3 regions of the Donghicola sp. genome follow, and region 2 is predicted to be linked to each of the others. Evidence: riboswitches for the same ligand, from Rfam matches in the RefSeq annotation. Region 2 holds a riboswitch; each other region holds the start of a gene.

Region 1 (10,624 bases), on a different contig from region 2:
CGATGACGAACGCCCGCTTGTGCAATACGGCGATCGGACCCGAAAGGCGAAACGCAAGTCATGAGTGTCCTGCTAGAACCATTCAGCTACGGATATATGATGAATGCCATGTGGGTGTCGGCGCTGGTTGGCGGGGTCTGCGCTTTCCTGTCGTCCTACTTGATGCTCAAGGGCTGGTCGTTGATCGGTGACGCCCTGTCTCACTCGGTCGTGCCTGGCGTTGCTGGGGCCTACATGCTGGGACTGCCATTTGCTTTGGGCGCGTTCTTTTCCGGCGGTCTGGCGGCAGCGGCCATGCTGTTTTTGGCGGATCGGTCGGGGCTCAAGGCTGATGTGATCATCGGCATTATCTTTACCTCTTTCTTTGGGCTGGGCCTGTTCATGGCTTCTGTCAGTCCGATCTCGGTGTCGATCCAGACGATCACGATGGGCAATATACTGGCGATCACGCCCGAAGATACGCTCCAATTGGCGTTGATCGGGTTCATCTCGCTGGCGGTGTTGCTGGCCAAGTGGAAAGACTTGATGGTCACGTTTTTTGACGAAAGCCACGCGCGGTCAATTGGCCTGCGGCCTGGACTGCTCAAAGGGGTCTTTTTTACCTTGCTGTCGGCGTGCGTGGTGGCCGCGATGCAGACCGTCGGCGCGTTCCTCGTGATCGCGATGGTGGTGACTCCGGGCGCGACGGCGTACCTGCTCTGTGATCGCTTCCCGCGTCTGATTGTGACATCTGTGCTGATTGGCGCGATCACCAGTTTCGCGGGTGCCTACATCAGCTATTTCCTGAACGGCGCGACGGGTGGAGTGATCGTGGTGCTCCAAACACTGATCTTCCTTGCGGTCTTTGTTTGGGCCCCAAAACATGGCGTCTTGGCCGCGCGACGTCAGGCCGCCGCAGCCCTGCAGCAGGAGCAAACTTAATGCTCGATACGCTGCTCATGCCTTTCATCTTTCCGTTCATGCAAAATGCATTCTGGATTGCTTTGATTGTGTCGGTGCCGACAGCGCTTCTGTCCTGCTTTTTGGTGCTAAAGGGCTGGGCTTTGATGGGCGACGCGGTCAGTCACGCGACCTTACCTGGGATCGTTTTGGCTTATATCTTGGGGCTTTCGCTGATCATCGGCGCCTTTGCGGCGGGTATGGTTACCGCGCTTGCGACGGGCTACCTGACCGAAAACAGTCGGATCAAGCAGGACACCGTGCTCGGCGTCGTGTTCTCTGGTATGTTTGCTTTGGGTATCGTGATGTATGTCGCGATCAACACCAACGTACACCTCGATCACATCCTCTTTGGGAACATGCTGGGGGTCGGGGAGCAGGACCTGTGGACGGCAGGCGCGATATCGCTGCCTGTAGCCGCTGTGCTCATCCTGAAATGGAAGGACTTTATGCTGCATGCCTTTGATCCGGCGCAGGCGCGGGTGTCGGGGTTGCCCGTCGGCTGGCTGCACCATGGCTTGCTGGCGATCCTATCGCTGACCGTGGTGTCCACGCTGTCCGCAACGGGGCTGATCTTGGCCATCGGACTTCTGGTCGCGCCGGGCGCGATCGCATTCTTGCTTGTGCGCAGCCTCAAGCACATGCTGATCGTCTCGGTGGTGGTATGCGCGGTGTCGATGGTCAGCGGGGTCTACTTGAGCTTCTTTATCGACAGCGCTCCTGCGCCGACCATCATCTTGGTGCTCACGGCGCTGTTCATCGTGGCGTTCGTACGCAAGTCGATCCAGACACGCCGCGCTTCTGCGGCGGTCTAACCTTAGCCAGCCAGCCGTTCCAACTTGCCCGCTCTCAGTCCGTAGCCTTGGGGAGCGATCTTGGCGCTGAATTCGGGGTTGTGGCTGATCAGCAGAATAGCCTGGGGCAGGTTCTGCAAGATCTCGATCAAGCGCGCCTCGTTCTCCACGTCCAGTGCATTTGTCGGTTCGTCCAGCAGCAGCATTTCGGGCTCCATCGCAAGGACGGTAGCCAGCGTCACCAAGCGTTTTTCCCCGCCTGACAGGCGATGGGTGATCCGGTCCCGCAGGTGTGTCAGATGCAGTTGTTGCAGGATATCATCGACGATGGCCAAAGCTTCGTCGCGCGATTTGCCCAAATTCAACGGGCCAAAGGCGATATCCTCGGCCACCGTTGGACAAAAGAGTTGATCGTCCGGATCTTGGAACACGTAGCCGATGCGGCGGCGCACTTCGGCGAATTCGGTTTCTGTCCGGCGCTCTTGGCCAAAGGCCAGAACCTGACCACTGCTAGGTCGCAGCAGGCCGACCGCAATCTTCAGAAGTGTAGATTTTCCCACGCCGTTTGGTCCAACGATGGACAGCCGTTCGCCTGCGTGAATGGTCAGGTTTGCGCCCTCGAGCACAGGCGCGTGGGCCGGATAGGCAAAGGCGATGTCGCGAAGTTCAAGCAAAGGCATGGCGGAATTGGACCACAAGCAGAAAGACGGATGCGGCCGTCATCAGCGCAGCAAACAGCCAATCCCGATCCGTCATCCGGAATTGTTCTAGCAGCACGAACCGCCCCGTAAAGCCCCTGCATTTCATGGCACCAAGAACGCGCTCGGACCGCTCTAGCGCGCGGACCAGCATCATCCCGACCAGATAGCCAAAGCTGCGGTAGGTGTGCCAATTGGTGCCAGGGCGGAAACCGCGCATCTTCATCGCGGCGCGCAGGCGCATGTACTCTTCGCGCAGGGTCTCGATGTAGCGTGTGGTGAACATTAACAGTTGCACCAGTTGTTCAGGCATCCGCAGGGCGTGCAAGGCATGCCCCATAGTGACAGGCTCCATCGAGCCGACCAGACACATGAGTGCGAGGATGACAGCATTCGCGGTCAGCGCGATTTCGACCGCTTGGCGCAGCCCCTCCCACGAGGCATCAAAGCCGAGAAAGGTGAACATCGGTGTTCCCGGCACGGAAAACGGCAGTAGGATCAGGGTAAAGATAATGAAACCGTCCATAGCTGCCATGCGCTTGAACGTGCGTTTTGCAGGCAAACCAGACAAGGGTAGCAGTGTGACTGCGACGAGCACGGCCAGACACAAGGCGATCAGGTCGGACAGGGATACAACAACCACAGCGAAGAGGGCGGCCAAGACGATCCGCATGCGCGGGTCGAGATCCGGAATGTGCCCCATTGTCATCATGGGGCCTATCCGAAGTGTTTTCTCGGGGTTGGTCAACCGATCGCTCATCCCTTAACCCTCCATCCGGCGGCGCGCCGCGATGTAGAAATACAGGCCGAACAGACCGAAGATGTAGCCTAGTCCGCCTAGAATTGTTTGAAGGTCATTCTTTTCGCGGTAGGCCGCTAGTTCGCGGCGCAGTGGGCGCATCTCGTCGCGCACGGCCTCGGCAATCGCCAAACGCTCTTCGCTGGACAAGGACGCAACGGTGACCCCGCCTGTTGTGGTTGGCGATGCGGGGGTGGTGCTTTTGGCAACGGTTTCTTCTGCAGCGGCCACGCCGAGGATATCTGCGATGTCATCTGCGGTCATTTCGGCCTGGGCCACATGACCTGCGCCCATATCAGCCTTGAAGATATGGGTGATCTCTTGTGTCGGAGCGTAAACAAAGAACCCGTCTGCGTCCGTGATGGCCTCGCCGATTTTGTTGCCTGCGCTGTCGAATGCCTCAATCACAGCGCCAGATGACATGTCGCCGTTGGAAAACCCGAGTTCCCCTTCGACAACATCGCCGGATTTGAAGATCGCAAAGATCACCTTGTGTGCGGCTGCGGGCAGGGGCATCGCAAGGAGTGCAAAGATCAGAGCGAGCCCGCGGATCATGGGGCGACCCCCTTGACCGCGGTAAAGAGATCGGGCCGCACTTGACGCACCAGATAGACCGCTGCGCCGGTCAGCAGGGCCTCGATCACCATGACGGGGATGTGGGCCAGCAGCACCAACTTGGCCGCAGGAATGAACTCGTCCCCCGTTAAAGCCAACGAAAACGCGACAAAGATCGTAGTCGCAGCGATGGAAAACGCACCACCGACACCGGCCCAAATCGCGCCGGACATCGGGGTTCCGCGTTCCACCAGTCGCCCAAAGAGCAGCCAAGCCAGTACCGCGGGCGCTGCAATGTTCAACAGATTGACGCCGATGACCGTCAGCCCGCCAAAGCCAAAGAAAACCGTTTGAAGCAAGAGCCCAACGAAGAGCGCCGGAAACGCCGCCCATCCTAGGATCAGCCCCGCCAGCCCGTTCAGCACCAGATGGACCGAGGAAGGGCCGATCGGCACATGGATGAGCGCGGCGACAAAGAAGCTGGCCGACAGGATGCCAGTCGCGGGGATACGCTCTAGGGTCAATTGCTTGAGCCCCATCGCGATACCGCCAATGGCCATGGCCGTTCCGGCGATAACAACAGGGTTCGAAAGCGCTCCGTCAACGATATGCATGGTTCACTCCATATCGTAGGCGTTGATCCAGAGCACGGCATCTTGGCTGAGCTCTTTGCCATCATGTTCGGTTGCGGGGCCAGAGCCGAGCGCGGCAAAGCCCCACCAGCCTGCCTTAGGCACACCAAAGGTGAAGTATCCGTTTTCGTCCGAAATCGCGACCAAAGAGCCACCCGGCATGGGCTGCACAGTCGGCGCCGACGCGGCAAAGCTGTCAATATCAGGCGCTGCGGCGACGTATTCGATTTCGATCTCGATCCCTGCCGCGGGCTGGCCTTCGGACAGGACCTGACCGGTGAATGATGAGCCTGCGATCACGTTATAGGGTTTGACCAGAGGCACGATCTCGGTAGATAGACCGACCGGTGCCATCCAGTCAGTAGGCAGTTGGTTGCGGTTGAACACCACCTTGGTCAACTGCTGAATATATTTGTCTTCGCTGGGTTCGTAATAGGGGACCGGCTCGGTCACCAGCACATAGTCGCCAGAGCGTTTGACGGGGACAGAGGCTCTGAAGGCCGCACCTGTGTTCTCGGCGCCTTGGAAATTGGTTGGCTCGAGACGGTTCATCAGGTCGGTTCTTTCGCCGTGATGGATCATATAGAACGCTTGCGGCGTCTCCATGTCCATGACGTGACCGTTGTCAAAAGGGTGCCAGAAGACCAGTGCCACTGGCACATCGCCGGGCCGCGCGATCTGGGTGTCATCTGCATAGGGCAGGACGAAATGCGCCTGCGCGGTATAGGGGAGCAATGCCGTCATCGCTGCCGCTGTAAGTTTCAAAGTCATATCATACCTTTCAGGCGTGCGGGCAAAGCCCACGGATGAAAGGACAGAAGGGAAGCTGGACACGGTAGATGTTTAAACCTGCCGAGCCAGACGCTCACCCCGGCGTCCGGTTGGGTAAGGCCGGTTTCCCGACCCTGTGACGGCAGGTCTCCTGGCTCGCGGGTCGATGTGCTGTCCTGCCTTCCCGAGGATGATCCTCAGTGGCCCCTTGGACGCACTCTCCGCTTACAGTTGCGGGGGCAGCCACGGTTTTGGTCCCTGATGGGTACGCCGCACCGTGTTCCCTTTTACTTCTGCTGCGCCGTGTCGCGCGTTGCAGAACCGTTCACACGTTTGTAATGGGCAATTGGACCCCTTGAGTCAATTGCCAAGATTGTCCCTTCGGACGTAGATATTGCGCGCAAGTCATGGGGTGCCGTCTTTGACGCAGCAAGTGTCGGTCGGCATCTTTGGACAGGCAATTTATGCGGGTGCACCTGTGATGCACCCAGCTAAAAATTCCGCAATTTGGACACGGTTTATTCGATGGTGATGTCGAGACGCTGGGTCTCGCCCGTGCTGCCGGGAATCTTGATGTAGTAAGAGCCGGGCTTCAGCGCGATAAAGCCGATTTCCATCTCGCCGGCCTCGTCAAACTCGATGGAATCAAGTCCGAGGGGGCGGATTTCCAGACCTTCGACCACGATCTCGTCGATCCAGATCGCGCGGAAGAATTCGTGGCCGACCAGCGCCAATTCCTGACTGCCGTCGCCCTGAATTTCGAACTCGTAATAGCTGCCGGATTTCAGCACCCAAGGTTCCGAAGTCAGCGGCATGCCCGCGCTGAGTTGGATCGGTTCGAGGTCATGCTTGTTTTTGGCGGACAACAGACCGGCCATGCCGAACTTCATGTCATCATCGTCGTCGTCATCTGCCATCGTAGCCATGGGCAAGGTGGCCGCGATCGCTAGCATCGTGATGAATTTTCTCATAGGTCTGCTCCGTTAGTTGGTCGGGCGGAAGGCGGCACCCCACGGGAAGCGACCAACCTTGATTGTTTTCAGCGCTTTGCGTTTGGCTACGTCCACGACCGTAACATCGCCAGAAATCCCGTTAGTGGTGAACAGGCGCGACTTGTCGGCGTTGAACGCCATGTGCCAAACGCGGCGACCGACCAGAATGTAGTCTTCGACCTCGTAGGTCTCGGCATTTACGACGGCCAAATGGTTCGATGGCCCCAGCGCGACATAGGCGAACTTGTCCCCTTCGCCGAGTTCAAAGCCCACGGGCTGGATGCGATCGGGATGGATGTTCGGCAGTTCGAAGCGGATCTTGGCTTTTTCCGTCTGTGTCGCGGTGTCAAAGACCGAAATGCTGCCGCCGATCTCTGCACTGACCCACATCTCGGCGCCGTCTTTCACGAATTCGGCGTGGCGCGGGCGCGAGTCCACCAGCGTATTGGCAAACAGTTCCTGCGTTTCTGTATCGATCCAATGCGCCATATTCGTGGTTTCAGAGGTCGTGATCGCGATCTTACCGTCGGGCGAGACAGCCATGCCTTCGGGTTCTATGCCAACGTCAATCTGGGCAATCACCTTGCGAGTCTCGACGTCCACAACCGTGGTGATCGCATCGTCTTCGTTGGCAATATAAAGGTGCTTGTTATCGGGATGCAGGACGAATTGCTCGGGATCTTCGCCCGATGGCAGGTCATGCAGAATCTCGCCAGTGGCGGGGTCCATCACCTGTACTGCGTCGCTGTCGGATGCACAGATGTAGACGTATTTGTAGTCGTGACTAAAGGTAATCCCGCGCGGGCGCTCGCCGGTTTCGTAGGTGTGGCTGACCTCCATCGTTTCGATGTCAATCACGCTGACTGTATCGTCTTTTTCGTTCGTAACCCAGATTTCATCGGCCAAGGCAGGGTGTGCGGCCATCGCGGCTATCACAGCAAGTGTCGAGATACGCATGATTATTCCTTGAAAGCGGTGCAGGAGCTTTCGGGCGCGTCCACGCCCAAGGTGTCGAGTTCGTTGGTTTGGTGCATGAAGCCGGGCAGGGGGGCCTGCATCACCATAGCGCGGCTGGTGACCAGCGGCACGGGTTGGCGCATCTGGCCGTTCCAATCGCGAAAGGTTTGCGGCGTTCCCTTGAATCCCGCCAGCGCGAAATCAGGCGAAAGCATATAATTGCGCAGGGTCGGCGCATCGGCGGCGTTCGTGCGGGTCACGGCCTCTCCGATGCTGCGGATGGCAGCCCATGCGCCGTAATCTTCGGGCTCCATGCTGCGGCCCGCAAGCTCTTCGAAGCGGGAATGCAGCTGCGCGGCGCCCCACTGTTCGACCACAGGTGCCCAAACTTGGGGAGAGATTCCTTCGCTGCCCGCCACCGGACGGGGGAGCCACGTGTTATAGGCCACATAACGCCCGAAATCCTCGGCCTCGTCCGCAATCAGAAGGACGTCATAGTCGCGCAAGTCTTGGGTAAAGAGCGGCACTTCGGCCGCCGCGTTCCGGCGCATATCCGCATCAAAGGCCCAGATTTTGGTTTCGCCGAACTTGAGACCGAATTTGGTGGCCGAATATCGCAAAGCCTCGGCATAGGCGGTGTCCTGAGGGTAGGTGCCTTCGATCATCGCCAGTTTTCCCCAGCGCTTGAACAGAAAGTACTGCATCAGCGCATCGGTCCGCATGGCCAGCGCCGGCGCGGTGTGCAGCACGTTTGCGCGGCAGGCCTCATCGCGCAAAGCGCTATCTTCGGCTGTGGCGTTCAGGATCAAGGCGTTTTCAGCCTCGGGTAGGTCTGCAATCTTGAGCAAAAGATCCGACGACACATCAGTGACCAACAGGTCAGAGGTCTGCAGGGCCGTCTTGGCGGCAGCGACGACATCATCGCCCACGGGCACGTCATGCAGGGTCAAGCTATACCCGTGTTTCAGGAATTTTCCGGTGGTCGCGTTGTCTTTGATCGCAAGTTCGGCGCCCTGAATGCTCAGGTCTTCGGGGCGAGGGTCGAGATTCGAGAGCGTCGCGATCTCTTCGGTCTGCTCGCGCAGAAAGTGGACATTGATGTCCAAGCCTTGGGCGTGCCCCGACAACGGGATGAGCCCCGCAAGCCACACAGCCGCGACGGTTCTGAAACGCATGAATTTTCCTCCCTGATCGCAGGCTATGGAGACTCGATCAGGGACGAAATTAGACCATGGTCTGATGGCGGTCAGCCCCGTCCGGACGTGTGGGCCGCCGTGCGGGGCTATGGGCCGAAATGTGCCGTTACTCTGCCGCGACTTGGGACGCTACGGGGCTGCTCCGATAATTCAGGATTGGGGCGAGCCAGCGCTCGGCTTCGGCCACTTCCATGCCTTTGCGGGCGGCGTAATCTTCGACCTGATCGCGCTCTACCTTGGCCACGCCAAAATAATAAGCGTCCGGATGCCCGATATAGAGGCCGCTGACCGACGCGCCGGGCCACATGGCCATGCTTTCTGTTAGCGCGACGCCGGTGTTGGCCTCTGCATCCAGCAGTTTGAAAAGTGTTACCTTTTCAGTGTGATCGGGCTGAGCAGGATAGCCGGGTGCGGGACGGATGCCGCAATACGGCTCTTTGATCAGCTCGTCTGGCGTGAAGGTTTCATCCTTGGCGTAGCCCCAGTAATCGCGGCGTACACGCTGATGCAGCATCTCGGCCATGGCTTCGGCAAAGCGGTCGGCCAATGCCTTGACCATGATCGCGCTGTAATCGTCACCAGCGTCTTCGAATTTTTTGGCAATCGTATCCTCTTGGGGGCCCGCAGTGACCACGAAACCGCCCACATAGTCAGGCGTGCCCTCGGGCGCGACGAAATCGGCCAGCGCAAGATTAGGGCTGTCTTTCCTCTTTGAGGTCTGCTGACGCAGGGTGTGCAGCACATCAAGCGGCTGGGTCCGAGCGTCGTCGGTATACAGCTGGATGTCGTCACCCGTACGGTTCGCGGGCCAGAAGCCGACCACGGCGCGGGGCTTGAACCACGTCTCTTCGATAATCCGCTGAAGCATCGCCTGCGCGTCGGCAAAAAGGTTGCGCGCCGCCTCGCCGTATTTCTCATGCTCTAGTATGCGGGGGTAGACGCCCTTGAGCTCCCAAGTCTGGAAAAACGGCGTCCAGTCGATGTAGCGCGCGATCTCCGCCAGATCCCAGTCGTCGATGACTTGCTGACCCGTGAACTTTGGAGCCTGAACAGTGTAATCTGTCCAATCGATTTGCATGGCGTTCGCGCGGGCTGCGGCCAAGGGCAATCGCTGCTTGGCCAATTCCGCCCGTTCATGACGCTCGGCGACCTCAGTGTAGTCCGAGCGGATGCCCGCGACGTATTCATCACGCTGCGTATCGCTCAGCAAGGCAGACACCACGCCCACCGCACGGCTTGCGTCGGTTACATAGATCGCTTGATTGCGTTGGTACTGCGGGGCGATTTTTACTGCCGTATGCACCTTCGACGTAGTTGCGCCGCCGATCAGAAGGGGCACGTCGAAGCCTTCTTTTTCGAGCTCGGTCGCCAGATGCACCATTTCGTCCAAGGACGGCGTGATCAGACCCGAAAGCCCGATGATATCGACGTTATGCTTGCGGGCCTCTTCCAGAATTTTCTGGGGTGGGACCATAACGCCAAGGTCGATGATTTCGTAGTTGTTACAGGCCAGAACCACGCCGACGATGTTCTTACCGATATCGTGGACGTCTCCCTTGACCGTGGCCATCAGGACTTTGCCCGCCGCCTCGCGGCCATCGCCACCGTTTTGGCGCTTCTCTTCTTCCATATAGGGCAGGAGCACGGCCACGGCCTGCTTCATGACGCGGGCGGATTTTACCACTTGCGGCAGAAACATTTTGCCTGCGCCAAACAGATCCCCGACCACGTTCATGCCGGCCATCAACGGGCCTTCGATCACATGTAAGGGGCGCTCTGCCTGTTGGCGGGCCTCTTCGGTGTCTGCGTCAATGAATTCCGTGATCCCGTTGACCAAGGCATGTTCCAACCGCTTGTCGATGGGCCACTCGCGCCAGGACATGTCCTTTTCGCGGGTTTTGCCACCGCCCGCGCCGCGATAGCGTTCTGCGATCTCCAGCAAGTTTTCTGTCGCGTCTGGGGTGCGGTTCAGAACCACATCTTCGCAGGCCTCGCGCAGGTCGGGGTCGATCTGGTCATACACCGCCAGCTGACCGGCATTGACGATGCCCATATCCATGCCCGCCTGAATGGCATGATAGAGGAAGACCGCGTGCATTGCCTCGCGCACAGGCTCGTTGCCGCGGAAGCTGAACGACAAGTTCGACACGCCGCCCGACACATGGGCGTGGGGCAGGTTCTGGCGGATCCAGCGGGTGGCCTCGATGAAATCGACGCCGTAGTTGTTGTGCTCTTCGATGCCGGTGGCGACCGCAAAGACGTTGGGGTCAAAGATGATGTCTTCGGGCGGG
Region 2 (10,624 bases):
CCGGTTTTGCATCGGGTTCGACTTGCGCCAACTCGACCAATTCGGCCAGAACATCACTGGCGCGGGTAATCACACGCAGGACATCGGCGTCGATCCCAAGCGTATTGCTGCGAATTTTGTCCAGTACCGTCTCGTAACGGTGGGCGAAAGCGACCAGCGTCTCGAAGCCAAAGGCGCCTGCAGATCCTTTGATCGAATGCACTGCGCGAAAGATGGCGTTGACCGTTTCGCTGTCCCAGTCGTCTCCGGCAATCTGCTGCAGGCCTTCGGTCATCGCTTCGACCAGTTCCTCGCACTCGGCAAAGAAAGTGGCCTTTAGGGCGTCCATACTCATGCCACGTCCTGCCCTGTCACGATGCGAACTGTGTTAACGAGGCCAGCTTCTTCGAAGGGCTTCACCAACCAACCGGTTGCGCCCAAAGATCGTGCGCGATTTCGGAATTCGTCGCTGCTTTCCGTGGTCAGAACCAAAACCGGCACACGCCGGTTCTTCGGGGCGGATCGGATCGCTTCGATCACGCCAAACCCGTCAAGGTTCGGCATATTGATATCGGTGATGACCGCGTCAAAGCGGCGCTGACCAAAGGCTTCGACCCCTTGAACGCCGTCATCCGCCGTCACTACGTCAAAGCCCGCGTTTTCCAAAGCCGCCGTCACCATCATCCGCATGGTGCGGGAATCGTCGATGGCCAGAACAGAGAGCGCCGTCATTGCAAAGCCCCCTCGAAATAGTCGGCACAGCCCAAAACGGTCAGGCTGCGCACGACCCCATCGGACGGAGCGCGCAGAACAAACCGGCCCCCTTGCGCCTCGACCGATTTGCGGGCCGAAATCAGCATTTGTAGAACTTGCGCTGGCAACATGCGCGGGCCGCTTGCGTCGACACACACCTCGCCTGTGGCAACCGCAGCGGACAACGCCCCGATTGCAGTCTCGGGATCGTCCAACCAGTCGTCCGGTTCAAGCGTCAGAGTTGATAGGCTATCGCTCGCCAAAGCAGTCCCCCATTCGTTAAAAAACCGCGTCTTGGGGGAACGCTACGGGCCGAGGCCCTAACAACTCATGAAAGCGGGACCACGGTTCCCTGCGATGTATTTAGGATTTTCGCTAAATCTCAGAAGGTTGGCGGCGTACTCGCACTGATGACCACGCATTCATCTTTGCCGATCGCTCGAAAGGAATGTGGCATGCGACTGTCGAACAAATAGGCATCCCCGGGCCCCAAAATCTTGCGCTGCTCCCCTACGATAACCTCGAGCCTGCCTTTGATGACAATGCCGCCTTCTTCGCCCTCGTGGCTGAGCAGAACGGTGCCCGTGCTCGCCCCGACTTTGTAGGTTTCGTGCAGAATTTGCAGGGTGCGACCAGGAATAGTGCCGCCCACTTGGCGGTAGGAAATACCACCCTTGCCAATCTCTTTCAGCTCTTCGGCTGCGAAAAACACCTGCTCGTTCGGCGTAGCGTCAAAGGCAAAGAATTCCGCCATTCCAATCGGAAAGCCGGTCAGAACCCGCTTGAGCGCGCCCACTGACGGGTTCATCTGCCCGCTCTCGATCAGAGACACCGTGGAATTGTTGACCCCTGCTGCCTTGGCCAACGCCCGTTGGGAGAGCCCCCGCGCAAGCCGCAATCGGCGCAGCCGGATGGCCACCTCGTTTTCTGGGTCATCGAAGTTGTTCACCATGTCCACGATCCGCAACGTTTTCCGATCCGGTATCGTTATATCAATATCTTAGAGAAAGCAAAAAACAGACTTCCGCTGGCAAAACAAAGGCGTAATCTGTCTCAAACGACTTATAGGATCGCTCTGATGAATCAAGCTGCGCGCAATATCCCGCTGGACGCCTTCTGGATGCCTTTTACCGCCAACCGCCAGTTCAAGGCCGACCCGCGCATGCTGGTTGGGGCCAAGGGGGTGCACTATACCTCTGACGACGGGCGCGATATTTTGGACGGCACTGCTGGTCTGTGGTGCTGCAACGCGGGCCACGGCTATGAATCGATCGCGAAGGCAGCTTATAACCAGCTCTTGGAAATGGACTATGCGCCTGCGTTCCAGATGGGTCACCCGATCGCGTTTGAATTTGCCGATCGTTTGCGCGCCCTTGCGCCCGACGAATTCAAGCACGTGTTTTTCACCGGATCCGGCTCTGAGTCCGTAGATACCGCGCTGAAAATTGCGCTCGCCTACCACCGTGCGCGCGGCGAAGGCCAGCGCACCCGTCTAATCGGTCGCGAGCGTGGTTACCACGGCGTCGGGTTTGGCGGCATTTCCGTGGGCGGTATCGTCAACAACCGCAAAAACTTTGGCACAATGCTGACCGGCGTGGACCACCTGCCCCACACCCACCTGCCCGAGAATGCGTTTAGCAAAGGCCAGCCCGAGCATGGTGCGCATCTGGCTGATGATCTGGAGCGGATCATCGCTCTGCACGGTGCGGAAACCATCGCCGCCGTGATCGTGGAGCCTGTCGCTGGCTCGACCGGCGTGTTGATCCCGCCCAAGGGCTATCTGCAGCGCCTGCGCGAGATCACCAGCCAGCACGGCATCCTGCTGATCTTTGACGAGGTGATCACTGGTTTCGGCCGTCTTGGCACACCCTTCGCGAGCCAGAAATTCGGCGTTGTCCCCGATATGTTCACCACGGCCAAAGGGATCACCAACGGGACGCTGCCCATGGGCGCTGTGTTCGCGCAGGGCTTTATCCACGACGCCTTCATGACCGGCCCCGAGGGCATGATCGAACTGTTCCACGGCTACACCTATTCGGGTCACCCCGTGGCCTGCGCGGCAGGTTTGGCGACACTCGACATTTACGAGCAGAACGGGTTGCTGACTCGCGCCGCAGAGCTGGAAAGCTACTGGGAAGAAAAGGTCCACAGCCTGCGCGACAAAGGCCCAATCAAGGATATCCGAAACATCGGCCTGATCGGTGGCGTGGAACTGGAAAGCCGCGAAGGTGAATTCGGAACAAGAGCTTACGAGGTCTTCCTCAAGTGCTACAAGGCCGGTGCCATGGTCCGCTATACAGGCGAAACGATTGCAATGTCGCCGCCGCTGATTTTTGAGAAAGAGAATATTGATACCCTGATCGATATTCTTGGCGAAGCGATCAGCACCACCGCCTAAACAGTGCCCCCCGCGCCCCACATGGACGCGGGGGTCTTCGTTTCACGGCAGCGGCAGAACTTGCACGCGACCCTCCAGCATGTGCGGCAGCAGCAGGTTCACCCCATCGGTCCCAATGTCCGCCAAGCCTGCTGGGAACGTACCGATCACCTCTGCTCCGCCGTCCTGAACTTCGATCAGGGCCCCCTGCACCCAGTCGCTGACGATCAGGCGTCCGTCCACCATCACGACACCGTCGATGTTTCCGACCCCTTCCGCGATCACCTCAATGTCTTGGCTTGCTGCATCAACCGCCAACAAATCGCCCGGCGCGTCTGTGGTGAAATCCTCGTGCAGGCCCTGCCCCCAAGACCCGACGATCAACCGGTCTTCATCCCAGGCTATCCCGTTCGGATGGCTGAGTGCTGCGCTTTGCACCCAAGGTTCAAAGCTTCCGTCCTGCAGGCGCCAGATCGTGTCGGTCATCAGATCAGAGACATAGACCGCGTCATCGGACGCCGTCACATCATTGAGGAATTCAGCCGTTTTCGCGTGGTGGATAGCCACCACTGCAGCGCTCTCCAAATCCACTTCGACCAATCCCGCAACGTCTGCCACGAACAGCCGATCCCCCGAGATCGCCATTCCCTTGGGCGCATCAAAGCCCGTCAGCCAATGCTGTGCCATCAACGTCCCGTCAGGGTTCAGGCTGGACAAATAGCCATTTCCATCCGCGTCTGTGAAGCCACCTTTGATGTTGCTTACGATGATCCGGTTATGCGCCGCGTCAAAGATCGCTGACTCGGGAAACTCGAACTCACCTGCGGTTGCCGAATGGGCTGTGAAGGTCGCCAGCACACCTGCCAAGAGGGTCACATTCAAGTGTAAAGTCATTCTGAAATCTCCATCGATTAAGATGAAAACTACTTATACTTGTGATACGCTTATTGCGCAGATCATCGATTTGGTATCACTTAACGATACGCCAATACCCAATTCCGTATCACAGGAGCCCATATGCGCGGAGATGTCTTCAAAGTCCTGCAAGAGGCTCTGCGCGCACGGCGCATGACCTATGCCGATCTGGCTGACACGATGGGACTGTCAGAGCCCACAATCAAACGCATCTTTGCGGCGCGGGATTGCAAACTGAGCCGCATCATCGAAATTTGCGACGCACTCGATTTGTCGCTGTCAGACGTGACCGACAATGCCGCCCGCCAGAAGGCAGAGGCGACTGTCTTGCCCATGGCGACCGAACTAAGTTTGGCGGCAGACCCGCCCCTCTTTTACTTCCTGATCCTGCTGCGTGATCTGCGCGCGCCCGAATACATCGCACAGGTCATGGACCTGAGCCCGACGCGGCTGCACCAGATGGGTATGACTCTGGAACGGCTAGGGTTGGCAGAGGTCGGCGCGGGCAACAAAATTCGGCTTTTGTCGCATGCCCCGATCCGGTTTCGACCCAATGGCCCGCTTCTGCCCCTCCTCAAAGAGGTCAACCTGCGCTTCATCGCGCATGGCATCAGCACCCCATCCGGTAACGCAGATCATTTCTTTACCATATCTCGCCGCATGCGAACCGAAACCGCGCTGGAGATCCGCCAAGATATTGAGGCGCTGAGCGAGAAAATCTCGGAGCTTTCGCGACAGGACCAGTTGGTTGCACCAGAACACCTACTCAAGCCCTACAAGATTGCGGGCTTCTGGGGAGTCGTGGATTTCGGCGCTCTGATGGCGCGCCCTGCGAACACGCTGGAAACCGTACCCCAAGGGCGCTAGGGTCCGCCGCGACGCGACACCCGAAAGGCCCTTGCCATGACCACCATCCCCCGTATTGACGCCCGCGAGATGATCTCCCGCGCGCCAGAAACGATGGCAGAGCTGCGCCGCGCGGCCCAAGAGGTCGGCTTCATGACTTTGGTGAACAGCGACCTCTCGCCAGAGGACGTCTTGCGCGTGATCGACGCCTATCGCGCGTTCTTTCAGTTGCCAGAGGCCGCCAAAGAGCCTGTGAACATGGCCCGCACCGGCGCGAACCGGGGTTGGGGTGCACCCTATTCCGAACAGGTCGATCCCAACGCGAACCCCGACTACAAGCAGGTCTTTGACAGTGGCCTCGCGCTGCCCGCCAATGACCCACTGGCCCATCTGACCTGCTACGCACCAAACCAGTGGCCCGATCAGCCCGTCGGTTTCAAACAGACCGTCGAAGATTATGCGGACCGCGCGGTCGGTGTCGCCATGGACACACTTCGCGGGATTATTGCAGCGGTCGGCCTGCCCGAGGGCAGCTTTGACGAAGCCTTTACCAAGCCGATGACCTTGCTGCGCGGGAATTACTACCCCACCCGTCCGGTCGATGCGGGCGCTAATGATTTCGGGATCGCGGCGCATACGGACTATGGCTGCGTGACGCTCTTGGCGACAGACGGCGTTGCGGGACTGGAAGTGCAGCAGCGCGACGGCGCTTGGCTGGCTGTTCAAGCCGAGCCGGGCACATTCATCATCAATTTCGGCGAAATGCTGGAAAGCTGGACCAACGGGCGGATCAAGGCCACCTTGCACCGCGTCATCGGCACGAGCCAAGAACGCGTCAGCGTCCCGCTTTTCTTTAACCCGAATTACGACACCAATGTCGCCCCCCTTGGCTCGGGCGGAACACTGCTGGCGGGCGACCATCTGGAGCGCCGCTTTCGCGAGACCTACCTGCACCTGCAGCGCCCCGCGTAACAATTGGCACCAAGTGTCATGTCCGTGACACCTGCGGTCATGTGAGAAATTGCACCAATCGGTCAAAAGCCGTGTCAGTCAATTCAGACACGGAGCATGACCATGGAAGGTTACTCGAAGCATTTCATCCTCGCCCTTTTTGCGGGCACCCTGCTGTCCGCCTGCGGTGACAGCGGCGCAAACTACACCCCGATCAATGACGGCCCCACCACGATCGGGTTCCAGAGCGATCTGGCTGCCTGCCAGCGACTGGCCAAGAACCAGACCCAATTGACCCAAGAGGCCTACGGTGCTGCCGCCATCGGAGCGGCCGCGGGGGCTTTGCTGTCGGCAGTGGCAGACGATGACGACATGGTCGGCAGCGCGTTGGGGGGCGCCGCCATTCTGGGGGGCACGGTTGCGGTCGAAAACCAAGACAAGAAAGAAGACATCGTGATCAACTGCATGAAGGGGCGTGGCCATGCGGTCGTCGGATAGACCCTTTGCGGCGCTGGCGGCAGCAGTGTGCGGGCTGACCTATCTGGTTGGCCTGCTGATGTACGCGACCATCTTTTCTGGGGCAGATCTAGATGCCGCGGGCGTGCCGTCAATCCGGACCATCGCCTTTATCGTCACCCATTCCGGCGCGTTGCGGCTGTGGTATTTCAGCATTTACGTGGTCAACGGGCTGGCGCTGCTAATGCTGGTGCTGGCCCTGTCAGAGCGCGATGCGCCCCTTTGGCGGCGCTGGATCACCGGAGTAGGTTTTGTCTGGTCCGCACTGGTGATTGCGGCGGGGCTTGTCGCTGTGGTCGCGCTGGCTAGTTTGCCAGAGATCTATCGCACCGCGCCGTCGGATGCCGCCCGTCACTGGCACATCGCCACCAGTTTGATCGAGGGGGTCGGCGGCGGGACCGAATTGCTTGGGGCGCTATGGATTTTGGGAATCGCAACAGGTTCAGCCTTCGCCCCAGCGCAAAAGGGTTTGGCCGTTGTGGTGGGCACGGCGGGCATGCTGACCTTGCACCCCGCAGTGGCAGAGGCCGGCGGCGCTGTGTTCGGAATTGGCTTTATGGGGCTATTTTTCTGGATCGCGGTGACGCTGTGTCCGAGATGCCGTTGGCAATCCATCAAAGCCTGAGCGAATTGAATTGACGGGCCCCAACGGGCCCGTCATGGTCAGCGCAGATGGTTGCCCGCCCTGCTCCGGCAGGAACGGCATGAAAAGGGAACGTGGTGTAAATCCGCGACTGCCCCCGCAACTGTAAGCGAAGAGCTCTTCGGCAGAACCACTGGCCCCGCGCCGGGAAGGTCCGAAACGGCAAAGACACGCGAGTCAGGAGACCTGCCATCTAAGCAATGCAAACCCGGACGGGGTGTTCCGGCGGATGCGGTGGCCCCAGCTTCTGCAGCGTTCGGGCATATCGGTTTCCGCCTGTCCTCCTTGGTCCAAACGCGCGGAGGGCGCTATGACCTTAACGACTATCGTGGCCGGACTGACGGCCGCAAAACATTCTCAAATTGATCCGACGGAACGGGCGCGGGCGGGCTTTCTTCAATGGTGTCTGAGCCTTGAGGATACGACCGACATGCGCGCAGAGGCCCGCGCAGCAATCGCGAAACTGCACTATTTCGATTCCGACTCAGCAGCATTGGCCGCGTTCGAAACCCTGCTGGTCGAAGCGACACGGCCCATGCCCGCCCCCAGACGCCGCGGGGCCAGACGGAGTCAAATGCGGCTTCAGTAAAAGGTTGCAACCATCTGACCAACAAACTGCAAACAAATTGATCGGCGCTACCATCGTCAAGGTTGCGCCGTTCCGTCGCAGCCACCCCATACATTGGTCGCAAAGATACCGCGCTAACGGTTTTCTCATTTTGCATCTATCACATTGTTTTCACGAAAATTTCACCGCGTTATTTTCAGTGAATTTACAAAATGACATCCGCGAGTAAACAGGCTTCACAAATAAATTGATGCCTTGCAGGGACTTATTCCATTGTTTTCAAACTCTGGTAATGTCTCGCTAAGGGAGAGACGCCGACATATTCTGTGGCTGCAATTTGCCCCCATACGGGGCGTCCATAAAACGACAGAGGGAGGAGCCTAATGTCCACTCAAGCGCAAACCGCCGAGGTCAAGGAACCGGTCTATCCAGTTCCGGCTGAATTCGCGAAAACCGCTCATATTGATGCGGCAAAGTATCAAGAGATGTATGCCCAGTCGGTGAACGACCCCGAAGCATTCTGGGGCGAGCACGGCAAACGTCTGGACTGGATCAAGCCCTACACCCAAGTCAAAGACGTCAACTACAACTTTGGTGAAGTCAGCATCAAGTGGTTCCACGATGGCACCCTGAACGTTGCCTATAACTGTATTGACCGTCACCTCGAAAAGCGCGGCGACCAGACTGCGATCATCTTCGAGCCCGACAATCCGGACGACGAAGCACAGCACATCACTTACAACGAGCTGCACGACAAGGTTTGCCGCATGGCGAACGTCCTGCGCAGCCAGGGTGTGACCAAAGGTGATCGTGTCATCCTGTATCTCCCCATGATCCCCGAAGCGGCGTATGCAATGCTGGCCTGTGCCCGTATCGGTGCGATCCACTCGATCGTGTTTGCGGGCTTCTCGCCCGACGCTCTGGCAAACCGCGTCAACGACTGCGGCGCCAAGGTCATCATCACTGCAGACGAAGCGCCCCGTGGCGGCCGCGTCACCCCGCTGAAGTCGAACGCGGATGCCGCGCTTCTGCACTGCTCGGACAAGGTCCGCTGCCTCGTGGTCAAGCACACCGGCGGTCAGACCACTTGGGTCGACGGTCGCGATGTCGACGTGAACGCTCTGATGGAGCACGCAGCACCCGAATGCCCCGTCGAGGAAGTGAACGCCGAAGATCCGCTGTTCATCCTGTACACCTCGGGCTCGACCGGCAAACCCAAGGGCGTTGTTCACTGCTCGGGCGGCTATCTGGTCTACGCGGCGATGACCCAAGAGCTGGTCTTTGACTACCACGAGGGCGACGTCTACTGGTGTACCGCTGACGTGGGTTGGGTCACCGGCCACTCGTACATCGTCTATGGCCCGCTGGCGAATGGCGCGACCTCGCTGATGTTCGAAGGTGTTCCCACCTACCCCGACGCCGGTCGTTTCTGGGCTGTCTGCGAAAAGCACAAGGTCAACCAGTTCTACACCGCGCCGACCGCGATCCGTGCTCTGATGGGCAAAGGCACCGAGTTCGTCGAAAAGTACGACCTGTCGTCGATCAAGACCCTTGGTACCGTGGGCGAACCGATCAACCCCGAAGCATGGAACTGGTACAACGACGTTGTCGGCAAAGGCAAAGCGCCTATCGTTGACACGTGGTGGCAGACCGAAACCGGTGGTCACCTGCTGACACCGCTGCCCGGTGCAACCGCGCTGAAGCCCGGCTCGGCAACCACGCCCTTCTTTGGTGTTCAGCCGATCGTTCTGGACCCCACCACTGCCGAAGTTCTCGAAGGTGCGACCGAAGGCGTTCTGTGTATCGCCGACAGCTGGCCCGGTCAGATGCGTACCGTCTGGGGCGACCACGAGCGCTTCCAAGACACGTACTTCAGCCAGTACAAGGGCTACTACTTCTCGGGTGACGGCTGCCGCCGTGACGAGGATGGCTACTACTGGATCACTGGCCGTGTGGACGACGTGATCAACGTATCCGGTCACCGCATGGGCACTGCCGAAGTCGAAAGCGCGCTGGTGGCACACGCCAAAGTCGCCGAAGCCGCAGTGGTTGGCTATCCGCACGAGATCAAGGGTCAGGGCATCTACGCCTACGTCACTCTGATGAACGGCGAAGAGCCCACCGAAGAGCTGCGCAAAGAGCTGGAAAAATGGGTCCGCACCGAGATCGGTCCGATCGCGAAGCCCGACCTGATCCAGTGGGCGCCCAACCTGCCCAAGACCCGTTCGGGCAAGATCATGCGCCGCATCCTGCGCAAGATTGCCGAGAACGACTTTGGCGCACTGGGTGACACCTCGACCTTGGCCGAACCTGGCTGCGTGGACGAGCTGATCGAAAACCGGATGAACCGGGGCTAACGGAGATGGATGGAGCGACAACCATGACCACACCCGCAGTTCTCATTTTGCTTGGCCCCCCCGGGGCCGGCAAAGGCACCCAGGCCCGCCGTCTCGAAGAGAAGTTCGGTCTGGTGCAACTGTCGACCGGTGACATGCTGCGCGCAGCTGTTGCCGCCGGCACCGACGCGGGCAAAGCGGCCAAGGCCGTGATGGACGCGGGCGAGCTGGTCAGCGACGAGATCGTCATCAACATTCTGCGGGACCGCCTCAAAGAGGATGACGTCGCCAAAGGCGCCATCCTTGACGGCTTCCCCCGCACCACTGTTCAGGCCGAAGCTCTTGATGGGCTGCTGGCCGAGAATGGCCAGTCGGTCAACGCCGCCATCGCGATGGAAGTCGACGATGCAGCGATGGTCGAGCGTATCTCTGGCCGTTACACCTGCGCCGGTTGCGGCGAAGGATATCATGACAGCTTCAAGCAGCCCGCTGCCGAAGGTGTTTGTGACAACTGCGGAAGCACGGAATTCAAGCGCCGTGCCGACGACAAGGCTGAAACCGTGGGAGCCCGCCTCGAGGCGTACCACGCTCAGACCGCCCCCCTGATCGCCTACTACGACGAAAAGGGGCAACTTAGCCGCGTGGACGCCATGGGCGACATCGATGCGATCACCGCAAAGATGACCGAAATGGTAGAGAGCGCGATCAGCTAGGTTTCCTAGAATGTCTCCGGGGCGAAG
Region 3 (10,624 bases), on a different contig from region 2:
GGCCCGGCAACATGACGTCCAGAATAACCAAGTCGGGCTGACGGGCGATCACCTTGTCAACGGCGTCGATTCCGTTGGCATGGGTGTCCACATCCCATCCGTCCCGAGACAAGATAAAACTGATTGCTTCGATGATGTTAGGCTCATCCTCGATCAGCAAAACTCGCTTCCCCATGCCTAACCCCCTCCCCTGGATATGGCACTGATATCCAGAGAGTATCGCGCATAGCGCAATTGAATGTCAAAACCCCTCTGCCAAAATAGATGGCTCTCTTCTGGCGCCGCAGGTTGCGCTGGGGCAAATGCGGCAACTGACACCAACCAGTTCGTAATCCTTTTCTACTCCAGCTTCCTCGGGGATGACCAGCATACTTGCTTCAAACCGCATGCTTTTCCCAAAGCTGACGTCCCCAACCGCTTGTGCAATTGAATAACTGCGGAAATGTCCGGCACCTCGGCCCGCTTGGGTCAGGTCCATCATCAGCGGCATCATAGGTTGGCTCAGCGCACGGAACAGCGGCCACAAGGGACAGGCCGCGCCGAACCTTGGCAGGGGGAAGCCCTCGATCTGCTTGCGGAAGATCAGCGTGCCGGACGCATCACAGACCACCAGACCGATCGGGCCGTACTCCAGTTCTTTGGGCAGCGCAGCCAATCTGCGGAACAACAGCGGCAAATCCACCCCTGTGTTTGCGGCCAATGCCGAAGGATCGAGCCCATAGGTCCCCAGCACAGACCGCAACCGCGTCAGGGGCAAGCGCTGCGCGTCTTGTACGTATTGCGTCAGGTGCGAGACCGCCAAAGCTTGCGCCGAAGTCGAGCGCAACAGATCGACGCCGTGGATCAACTGATTGATGGTCTCTTCGGTCGGACTCTCTTCGAGATCGGGGAAATGGAAGTCGTGCGTCGCAAGAAACGCCTCCAACTCCTCTTGGGGAGAGGTCGAACTGGCGTCGATGTCATCTACCCCGTCCAGATAACTCACCAAAGAGCGCGAGGCTTCGGACAGACGTTGGCTGTCCTCATTGATGTTGCGCTGAAACCGGCCGCGCCATTCGGGCTCTAGTTCCGGTGTCTCTACCAGAATAGAAGAGGTCGACCGGATCGAAGCCACCGCTGTCAGGATGTCATGGAGCGCCGCAGACAAAAACGGATCGTGGGTCAAACGGTCGGTCAGAACCTCGACCGTGCGTTCCAGCGCGGCGATGCGCCGTTGCTTTTCAACGACCAATTCTGCCCAACCGGGAAAACGACCTGCGAACTCGTCCACCCGTTCAATTTCAGTCCGTTTGCCGCCATCTGCCGCCGCTTCGCGCAGACGGGCGACCAAGTGCGCCTCTGCTCCCTCGCTCAAGGCAGCGGGTTCGATCTGTAAAGCGGACGCGATATCCATCAGCAGTTTGCCGCCGATTCTGCGCCGATTATGCTCGATCAGATTGAGGTAACTGGCGGAAATTCCCACATGGCGGGCAAGATCGGCTTGGCGCATCTCCATCATGCTGCGACGCTCGCGGATCCGGCTGCCTGTCAACGCACTTCGCGACATGAAAATTCCCCTTACTTTTCAGCACCCTTCTGCAGGCGCGAGAAAAATACTTTACAGTGTATGCAGTCGCATTGTGTATAGCTTTACAAAATAATCATTACAAGCAACAGGGTTGTTGCGTAATTTTACAACCCTCCCTGATACTGAGTTTGCACGATAGTGCCGCTCGACTGGGGAAGAGGAGCCCCACCGAGCACCTACAAAAATTGGGAGGAAATCCATGTCGAAGATGGATGTGACACGCCGCGGCGTGCTCAAGACCGGTGCGGTTGCCGGCGGCGGCCTGATGCTGCCCACCTACCTGCGCGCTGCTGGTCACGAAGGTTTCACTAACGCACCCACAGGGTCCACCGTAACTCTGGGCTTCAACGTGCCCCAGACCGGTCCCTACGCGGACGAAGGTGCAGACGAACTGCGCGCTTACGAGCTGGCGGTCGAGCACCTGAACGGCGGCGGCGACGGCGGCATGCTGCCGACCTTCAGCTCCAAGGCGCTCGAAGGGAACGGCATTCTGGGCAAGAAAGTCGAGTACGTCACCGGCGACACTCAGACCAAATCGGACGCAGCCCGCGCATCGGCCAAGTCGATGATCGAAAAAGACGGCGCTGTCATGATCACCGGCGGCTCGTCTTCGGGCGTGGCGATCGCGGTTCAGGGCCTGTGCCAAGAAGCTGGCGTCATCTTCATGTCGGGTCTGACCCACTCGAACGACACCACCGGCAAAGACAAGAAAGCGAACGGCTTCCGTCACTTCTTCAACGGCTACATGTCGGGCGCAGCTCTGGCACCCGTGCTGGCAGACGTCTACGGCAACGACCGTAAAGCCTACCACCTGACCGCAGACTACACTTGGGGCTGGACCCAGCAGGAATCGATCGCAGCCGCGACCGAGGCTCTGGGCTGGGAGACCGTGAACAACGTTCTGACCCCGCTGGCAGCGACTGACTTCTCGTCGTACATCGCACCGGTTCTGAACTCGGGTGCGGACGTACTGGTTCTGAACCACTACGGCGGCAACATGGTGAACTCGCTGACCAACGCGGTTCAGTTCGGCCTGCGTGAAAAGACCATCAACAACAAGAACTTCGAGATCGTTGTTCCTCTGTTCTCGCGCCTGATGGCACGTGGTGCAGGCGAAAACATCAAGGGTATTCTTGGTTCGACCAACTGGCACTGGTCGCTGCAGGACGAAGGCTCCAAGGCATTCGTCAAGTCGTTCGGCACCAAGTACGGCTTCCCGCCGTCGCAGGCTGCACACACCTGCTACGTCCAGACCATCCTGTACGCAGACGCTGTGGCTCGTGCTGGCTCGTTCAACCCCTGCGCCGTTGCCGAAGCTCTCGAAGGCTTCGAATTCGACGGTCTGGGCAACGGTCCCACCCTGTACCGCGCCGAAGACCACCAGTGCTTCAAAGATGTTCTGGTTGTGCGCGGTAAAGAGAACCCGACCTCGGAATTCGACCTTCTCGAGGTTGTTCAGGTCACGCCGCGCGCTCAGGTCGAGTACGCACCCGATCACCCGATGTTCGCGGGTGGTGCGCTGGGTACCTGTAACCCGGGCGCATAATCCCCCGCCACAATCGGTCCGGCCAGCCTCTGCGCTGGCCGGTTGATCAGCCGGTCCGACATCGCTCGGACCGGCCTAGCATCCTATTGAGAAGACGGTCGGAACCATGGACGCGATCCTACTGCAAATCCTAAACGGGCTCGACAAGGGCTCGGCCTATGCGCTGATTGCGCTAGGGCTTACGCTGATTTTCGGCACACTCGGCGTTGTGAACTTTGCCCACGGGGCGCTGTTCATGATCGGTGCCTTCTGCGCTGTGACACTCCAGCGTATCCTGAACCTAAGCTACGAAGTGGTTGACGCCACCCAGACAGACTTCCTTGGCAATCCGCTCAAGGTCAAAGTCCCCTATGTCGAGGCATGGTTCGGACCCGAGATGGGCGGTTCGATCATCGACTGGTCCGTTCCTTTGGCAATTCTGTTCGCCATTCCGGTGATGATCTTTGTCGGTTTCGCGATGGAACGCGGCCTGATCAAGCACTTCTACAAGCGTCCCCACGCGGACCAGATCCTTGTGACCTTTGGCCTCGCCATCGTTCTGCAAGAGGTCGTCAAGTATTTCTACGGCGCGAACCCGATCCCCACAGGCGCCCCCGAGGCGTTCCGTGGCAGCTTTGATTTCGGCGTTCTGCTCGGCTTTGATCCCAACGCGATCATCTATCCTTACTGGCGTCTGATCTACTTTGGCTTTGCGGCTGTGATCATCGGCGGCGTGTTCAGCTTCTTGCAGTTCACCACGTTTGGCATGGTTGTCCGCGCAGGTATGGCAGACCGCGAAACCGTTGGCCTCTTGGGCATCAATATCGACAAGCGCTTTACCTTCATGTTCGGCCTTGCTGCGGCAGTCGCCGGTCTGGCTGGCGTGATGTACGCGCCGATCAACAGCCCGAACTACCACATGGGCATGGACTTCCTCGTGCTGTCCTTCGTGGTTGTGGTTGTCGGCGGCATGGGCTCCTTGCCCGGCGCTGTGGCAGCTGGCTTCCTGCTTGGTATTCTCGAGAGCTTTGCCTCGATGAACGAGATCAAGTCCATCATTCCCGGTATCGACCAGATCATTATCTACGTCGTCGCCATCATCATTCTGCTGACCCGTCCACGGGGCCTCATGGGCCGCAAGGGCGTGATGGAGGACTAATCCATGTTTGGTCTGAACAAAAAAGACACCTCTCTTTTGCTGGTCGTCGCGGCGCTGACACTCTTCGCGCCGTTCATCCTGAACCCTTTCCCCACCGATAGCGGTCTGGCGCAGTTCAACGCGGGCTATCCCGACCTGATGCAGCGCTTTGTGATCTTTGGCATCTTTGCGGTGGGCTTCAACATTCTGTTCGGTCTGACCGGCTACCTGTCCTTTGGCCACGCGGCGTTTCTGGGTGTGGGCTCGTACTCGGCAGTCTGGATGTTCAAGCTGCTGAGCATGAACGTCATCCCCGCGATCATCCTGTCGGTCATCGTGGCGGGCCTGTTCGCACTGCTCATCGGCTTTGTGTCGCTGCGCCGGTCGGGCATCTACTTCTCGATCCTAACGCTGGCCTTCGCGCAGATGTCGTTCAACCTCGCCTACTCGGTTCTGACGCCCATCACCAACGGTGAAACCGGCCTGCAGCTGACCCTCGACGATCCCCGTATTCTGGGTGTCTCGGCGACCGCTGACGGCTCGATCCCCGTGACCAGTCTGTTCGGTCTGGAAATGCGCTCGACCTACGAGATGGCCGTGGGCGCATGGAACTTCCAGTTCAGCGCGGGTTACTACCTGTGTGCGATCATCATGCTGGTGTCGTTCTACATCGCGGTCCGCATCTTCCGCTCGCCCTTTGGCCTGATGCTGCGCGCTGTGAAGTGTAACCAGAACCGTATGCGCTATACCGGCCTGAACACCCGTCCCTACACTTTGGCGGCCTTCGTGATCTCTGGCATGTATGCCGGTCTGGCGGGCGGCCTGATGGCATCCATGGACCCGCTGGCAGGCGCCGAGCGTATGCAGTGGACCGCATCGGGCGAAGTCGTTCTGATGACCATCCTTGGCGGTGCAGGCACCCTGATCGGCCCCGTTCTTGGCGCAGGCTTCATCAAGTACTTCGAAAACATCTTCTCGAAAATCAACGACAACGTTCTGCACCAGTGGTTCGGCTTCTTGCCCGACGGGATCGAAGACTTCGTTGTCTTTGTCATCCATCCCTTCATCGGCAAAGGCTGGCACCTGACCCTCGGCATCCTGTTCATGCTGGTCGTGATCTACCTGCCCGGCGGTCTTGTCGAAGGGGGACAGCGGATCTCGCGCCTCTTCAAGAAAGACAAGTCCGACAAAGACGGCGCTGCCGCCAAAACCACCCCCGCGGAATAAGGAGAGCAACCGATGGGTATTCTCGAAGTCAAAGGGGTTGGGAAACGCTTCGGCGGTCTGCAAGCCCTCGGTGATGTGAACCTCAGCGTTCAGGAAAACACCGTCCACGCCATTATCGGTCCCAACGGGGCCGGTAAATCCACCCTGCTCAACTGCCTCGTGGGCAAGCTGATCCCCGACACCGGAAGCGTCATGTTCGACGGTCAATCGGTTCTGGGCCGCTCCCCCCACGAGATCAACCAGATGGGTATCAGCCGCGTCTTCCAAACACCTGAAATCTTCGCGGATTTGACGGTTCTAGAAAACGTGATGATCCCCTGCTTTGCCCGCCGTGACGGTTCGTTCCGCATGCATGCTTTTGGCTCTGTCGTGAACGAGTCCGACATGCTGCAAAAGGCAGAGACCATGCTGGACGACGTGAACATGCTGTCCAAAGCGCACCTGCACGCAGGCAGCCTGTCCCGCGGAGACAAACGCCGTCTGGAAATGGCCATGTGTCTGGTTCAGGAGCCGCGTCTGCTGCTGCTGGACGAACCCACAGCTGGCATGGCCCGCGCCGACACCAACAACACCATCGATCTGCTCAAAGAGATAAAGACCAAGCGCGACATCACCATGTGCATCATCGAACACGACATGCACGTAGTCTTCTCTTTGGCCGACCGGATCACCGTTCTGGCCCAAGGCACCCCGCTGGTCGAAGACACCCCGCAGAACATCAAAGGCCACCCAAAGGTCCGCGAAGCCTATCTTGGCGAAGCGCAGGTCTAATCAGGAGATTTCCCCATGAACGTAAGACCCGATTTCTCCAAGAACTCGAACCACGCAGAAACGGCACCCGCCTTCCTGTCGGTCTGGGACATGCACGCCTACTATGGCGAAAGCTACATCGTGCAGGGCGTGAACTTTAACGTCCACGAAGGCGAGATCCTCGCGCTTCTGGGCCGCAACGGCGCTGGCAAAACCTCGACCCTGCGCGCCATCGCCCGCACCGGCAGCCCTCAGGTCACCCACGGCGAGATCTGGCTGGACCACCAGCCGCTGCATAACATGACCAGCTACGAGGCAGCCGCGGCTGGCCTCGGCCTCGTCCCCGAAGACCGCCGCATAATCCCCGGCCTAACGGTCGAGGAAAACCTGCAACTGGCCCAAATCGCTCCGCCCATCGGCTGGTCCATCGACCGCCTCTATGACCTGTTCCCCCGCCTCGGCGAGCGCCGCAAGCAAGAGGGTGTGACCCTCTCGGGCGGCGAACAGCAGATGCTGGCCATCGCCCGCGCCTTGGCCCGCGACATCAAGGTCCTCCTCCTCGACGAGCCCTACGAAGGCCTCGCGCCCGTGATCGTGGACGAGATCGAGAAAACCCTGATGCACATCAAGGAACAGGGCATCACCACCGTCATCGTGGAACAAAACGCCGTCCGCGTTCTTCAAATTGCTGACCGTGCGATCATCCTCGACACCGGTGGGATCGTCTACGATGGCTCTGCCGCCGAAGTACTCGCGAACGAAGAGCTGCGCGCCGAATACCTCGCGATCTGACAGCTTCGACCTTCGGACACACAAAAGGGCCCAACTGGGCCCTTTTTCATTCCGCGCTGCGCACGAATGCCTTCGGCGAGGGTATTTATCTCCAAGATGAAGGCCATACAGATCTTCATCATGGCCCAAATACCCCAGGGGTGAATTGGCGCGGAGCGGCAAGAGGGGGCAGCGCCCCCATCAGGCTTAGAATTCAACGCCCTTCTGGCCTTTGATCCCAGAGCGGAAGGGGTGCTTCACCAAGGTCATTTCGGTCACCATATCTGCGGCCTCGATCAGCGGCTCTTTGGCGTTCCGGCCCGTCAGGCAAACATGGGTCATGGGCGGCTTTTCTTCCTTCAGGAAGCGCACCACCTCTTCGACATCCAGATAGTCATAACGCAGCGCGATGTTGATCTCGTCCAGCAGCACGAACTTGATCTCGGGATCAAGGATTAGCTCTTTCGCCTTTTCCCAACCCTTGTTCGCCATTTCGATATCGCGCGATTTGTCCTGGGTTTCCCAAGTGAACCCTTCGCCCATGGCGTGAAACTGGCACAGATCGCTGAAGTTCGCCTCAATCAGGGTCCGTTCACCGGTCTCCCACGCGCCCTTGATGAATTGGACCACCGCGCAGGGCATCCCGTGCGCAATACAGCGTAGGATCATCCCGAAACCGGATGACGATTTACCCTTGCCCGGCCCTGTATGGACAATGATCAGGCCCTTCTCGCCCTCTTTCGTGGCCATGATTTTGTCCCGCGCCGCTTTCTTCTTGGCCATCTTGGCCGCGTGACGGGCTTCATCGGTTTGGGGCTTATCGCTCATAGGACGATCCTTACGCTTGACAAGGTGGGGTGCCTTCCCTCAGGTGGGCGGCGCTGGTTCCTGTCTATGACAGGCGAAGAGGGAATGCGCTACCGCTTTGCGACCAAAATCGCAGCCGAAACGCAGCCGCCCCCGCGACCGTGACCGGAGAGGCCCCGTTGCCACTGGCATCCATTTGCCGGGAAGGATCGGGCCAGCCGAGGATCCCCTCGGGCTCCGCAAGCCGGGAGACCTGCCAGCACGATGAAATGTACGGGCGACCGGGGTGTGTCGCGGCCGGCTTTGACAGGCGCGTTTCCCCGTGCCCGATGGCCAGTGATCCCCCGTTTTCCCAGCCAGTTTAGGGAGGCACCCATGGCCGAGGTCACCTTGACCGTCTGCACCACCTGCCGCCGCATCGCGGGCGGAGAGCCTGTCGCGGACGAGCCGCGCCCCGGTGCGCGCCTGTATGAAACCCTGACTCAGTCAGACCTGCCCGAAAACGTCCGCCTGAAATCCGCCGAGTGCCTGTCCGCCTGCTCGCGCGGCTGCTCGATCGCCCTGACCGGTGGCCCCGCCCGTTGGACCTATGTCTACGGCGACATGGACCCCGACACACAGGTAGAGGAGATCCTGACCGGCGTGCGGGCCTATGCCCAAACCACAGACGGGATCGTCCCCTGGCGCGAGCGCCCTCAGGCCTTTCGCAAACAATCAATCGCCCGCATACCCCCGCAGGAGTAACCATGTCCAACCTGTCCAAAATCCCCGTGACCGTGATCACCGGCTTTCTCGGTTCCGGCAAGACCACGCTGATCCGTCACCTGATGCAGAACCCTCAGGGCAAGCGTCTGGCCGTTCTGGTCAACGAATTCGGCACCGCTGGTGTGGATGGTGACATCCTGAAATCCTGCGCGGATGAAAACTGCCCCGAAAACAACATCATGGAGCTGGCGAACGGCTGCATTTGCTGCACCGTCGCCGATGACTTCATCCCGACCATCGAACAGCTGATGGCTCTGCCCGAAACGCCCGAGCACATCATCATCGAGACCTCGGGTCTGGCCCTGCCCAAGCCCTTACTCAAGGCGTTCGACTGGCCCGCGATCAAGTCGCGCATCACCGTGGATGGCGTGATTGCCGTGGCCGATGCCGAGGCCGTGGCGAGTGGCCAGTTCGCCCCCGATCTGGACGCCGTTCAGGCCCAACGCGAGGCGGACGAGAGCCTTGACCACGAAACACCCCTGTCCGAGGTGTTCGAAGACCAGATCAGCTGCGCCGACATCGTTCTGCTGTCCAAGGCCGATCTGGCCGGTGAGGCTGGCATCGCCAAGGCCAAAGAGGTGGTCGAGGCCGAAGCCCCCCGCAAACTGCCGATCATCGCAATCACCGATGGCGCGGTCGATCCCCGCGTGATCCTCGGTCTCGAGGCGGCTGCCGAGAATGATCTGGAGAACCGGCCTTCGCACCACGACGGCCACGATGACCATGAACATGACGATTTCGACAGCGTCGTGGTCGATCTTGGCGAAGTCGAGGACGTTCAGGCGTTGCAAGATGCCATTGTGAAAATGGCAAAGGACCAGAATATCTTGCGTGTCAAAGGCTACGTCGCGGTCAAGGGCAAACCCATGCGCTATCTGGTGCAGGCGGTGGGCACGCGCATTCGTGCGCAGTACGACCAGCCTTGGGGCGACCGTCCCCGCGCGTCCTTGCTGGTGGTAATTGCTGAACACGACCACATCGACGAGACCGCAATCAAAGCGGCTTTGGGCGTCTGATCCCATGCACGTCGTCTTCCGCGAAAGCCACGGGCTCGACCAGAGCGATACGCCGATGGATCTGGGGCAAACGCCCGCAGACCTGATTGTGCTGTCGTTCTCGGACTCGGACCTTGGCGCTTTCGCGGCGGGCTACCATCGGGCCAAGGGGACCTTGCCGACCGTGCGTCTGGCGAACCTTGTGGCCCTGAAACATCCTCTGTCCGTGGACGTCTACGCCGAACAAACGCTCGAGGGGGCCAAGGGCATTCTGGTCCGTCTGATCGGCGGCGAAAGCTACTGGTCTTACGGTCTGGCGACCCTTCAGGACTTGGCGCGGCGCAAGGGGATTGCGCTGGCCGTCCTGCCCGCCGACGGACGTCAGGATGACCGGCTGGACCAGCTCAGCACCCTGCCCGTCTCGACCCTGCGCCGTCTTCAGCAGCTGTGCGACGCTGGCGGCGCCGTTGCGGCCCAAGCCGCGCTCGCCCAACTGGCGCTGGCCGCTGGCCTTTATGCGGCCCCCGTGATGGGCGCAAAAACCGTGCCGGATGCGGGCTTTTACCTGCCCGACACGGGCGTTGTCACCGATCCGCAGCGCGACGACCGCCCGCTGGCTCTGGTGACATTTTATCGCTCTTACCTGACATCGGCGGACACCTCGCCCATCGACGCCATGATCGCGGCTTTGGAGCAGCGCGGGTTCCAAGCCTTTGGAGCCTTTGCCAGCAGCCTCAAAGCGCCTGCCGCTGCCGACTGGCTGCGCACCGAGATCGAGACCCTGAAACCCGCCACCATCGTGAACGCGACCGCCTTCTCGGCCCAAGGCCGCAATGGCGAACCCTCGCCCCTCGATGCCGCTGGCTGCCCCGTATTCCAGATTGCCCTCTCGACCGCCCGCAAAAAGGACTGGAATGACGCCGACCGCGGCCTCTCTCCCGCCGACCTTGCCATGCACGTGGTTCTGCCCGAAGTCGACGGCCGCATTTTTGCCGGTGTCGCCAGCTTCAAACAGCCGGGCAAGAAGGATCCAGACCTCGAATATTCCCGCTTTGCCCACCGTGCGGACCCTGCCCGCA

What was found. A riboswitch is a leader RNA that binds a small molecule or an ion and turns the genes downstream of it on or off. The one in region 2 is predicted to bind cobalamin.
Region 1: another riboswitch for cobalamin. It lies ahead of N4A58_RS13195 (DUF4198 domain-containing protein); the one in region 2 lies ahead of N4A58_RS01635 (hypothetical protein).
Region 3: another riboswitch for cobalamin. It lies ahead of N4A58_RS04645 (DUF1636 domain-containing protein); the one in region 2 lies ahead of N4A58_RS01635 (hypothetical protein).

What each region holds. Positions count from the first base shown of each region.
Region 1 is NZ_JAOARZ010000026.1:206,651-217,274, forward strand. Features, by position in the region: gene N4A58_RS13160 (manganese/iron ABC transporter ATP-binding protein) at 1-64, shown strand, start outside; gene N4A58_RS13165 (metal ABC transporter permease) at 61-921, shown strand; gene N4A58_RS13170 (metal ABC transporter permease) at 921-1,754, shown strand; gene N4A58_RS13175 (energy-coupling factor ABC transporter ATP-binding protein) at 1,757-2,413, opposite strand; gene cbiQ (cobalt ECF transporter T component CbiQ) at 2,400-3,191, opposite strand; gene N4A58_RS13185 (cobalt ABC transporter permease) at 3,195-3,785, opposite strand; gene cbiM (cobalt transporter CbiM) at 3,782-4,399, opposite strand; gene N4A58_RS13195 (DUF4198 domain-containing protein) at 4,403-5,188, opposite strand; cobalamin riboswitch at 5,312-5,529, opposite strand; gene N4A58_RS13200 (hypothetical protein) at 5,707-6,159, opposite strand; gene N4A58_RS13205 (YVTN family beta-propeller repeat protein) at 6,172-7,137, opposite strand; gene N4A58_RS13210 (ABC transporter substrate-binding protein) at 7,140-8,312, opposite strand; gene metH (methionine synthase) at 8,440-10,624, opposite strand, start outside.
Region 2 is NZ_JAOARZ010000008.1:106,562-117,185, forward strand. Features, by position in the region: gene N4A58_RS01585 (chemotaxis protein CheA) at 1-334, opposite strand, end outside; gene N4A58_RS01590 (response regulator) at 331-711, opposite strand; gene N4A58_RS01595 (STAS domain-containing protein) at 708-995, opposite strand; gene N4A58_RS01600 (cupin domain-containing protein) at 1,115-1,684, opposite strand; gene N4A58_RS01605 (aspartate aminotransferase family protein) at 1,811-3,130, shown strand; gene N4A58_RS01610 (hypothetical protein) at 3,173-4,003, opposite strand; gene N4A58_RS01615 (helix-turn-helix transcriptional regulator) at 4,127-4,891, shown strand; gene N4A58_RS01620 (2-oxoglutarate and iron-dependent oxygenase domain-containing protein) at 4,928-5,842, shown strand; gene N4A58_RS01625 (glycine zipper family protein) at 5,945-6,319, shown strand; gene N4A58_RS01630 (hypothetical protein) at 6,303-6,962, shown strand; cobalamin riboswitch at 6,994-7,189, shown strand; gene N4A58_RS01635 (hypothetical protein) at 7,291-7,569, shown strand; gene acs (acetate--CoA ligase) at 7,932-9,905, shown strand; gene N4A58_RS01645 (adenylate kinase) at 9,929-10,597, shown strand.
Region 3 is NZ_JAOARZ010000014.1:188,582-199,205, reverse strand. Features, by position in the region: gene N4A58_RS04685 (response regulator) at 1-175, opposite strand, end outside; gene N4A58_RS04680 (helix-turn-helix transcriptional regulator) at 242-1,546, opposite strand; gene N4A58_RS04675 (substrate-binding protein) at 1,767-3,113, shown strand; gene N4A58_RS04670 (branched-chain amino acid ABC transporter permease) at 3,220-4,251, shown strand; gene N4A58_RS04665 (branched-chain amino acid ABC transporter permease) at 4,255-5,457, shown strand; gene N4A58_RS04660 (ABC transporter ATP-binding protein) at 5,470-6,228, shown strand; gene N4A58_RS04655 (ABC transporter ATP-binding protein) at 6,244-6,999, shown strand; gene cobO (cob(I)yrinic acid a,c-diamide adenosyltransferase) at 7,186-7,806, opposite strand; cobalamin riboswitch at 7,844-8,061, shown strand; gene N4A58_RS04645 (DUF1636 domain-containing protein) at 8,161-8,529, shown strand; gene cobW (cobalamin biosynthesis protein CobW) at 8,532-9,566, shown strand; gene cobN (cobaltochelatase subunit CobN) at 9,571-10,624, shown strand, end outside.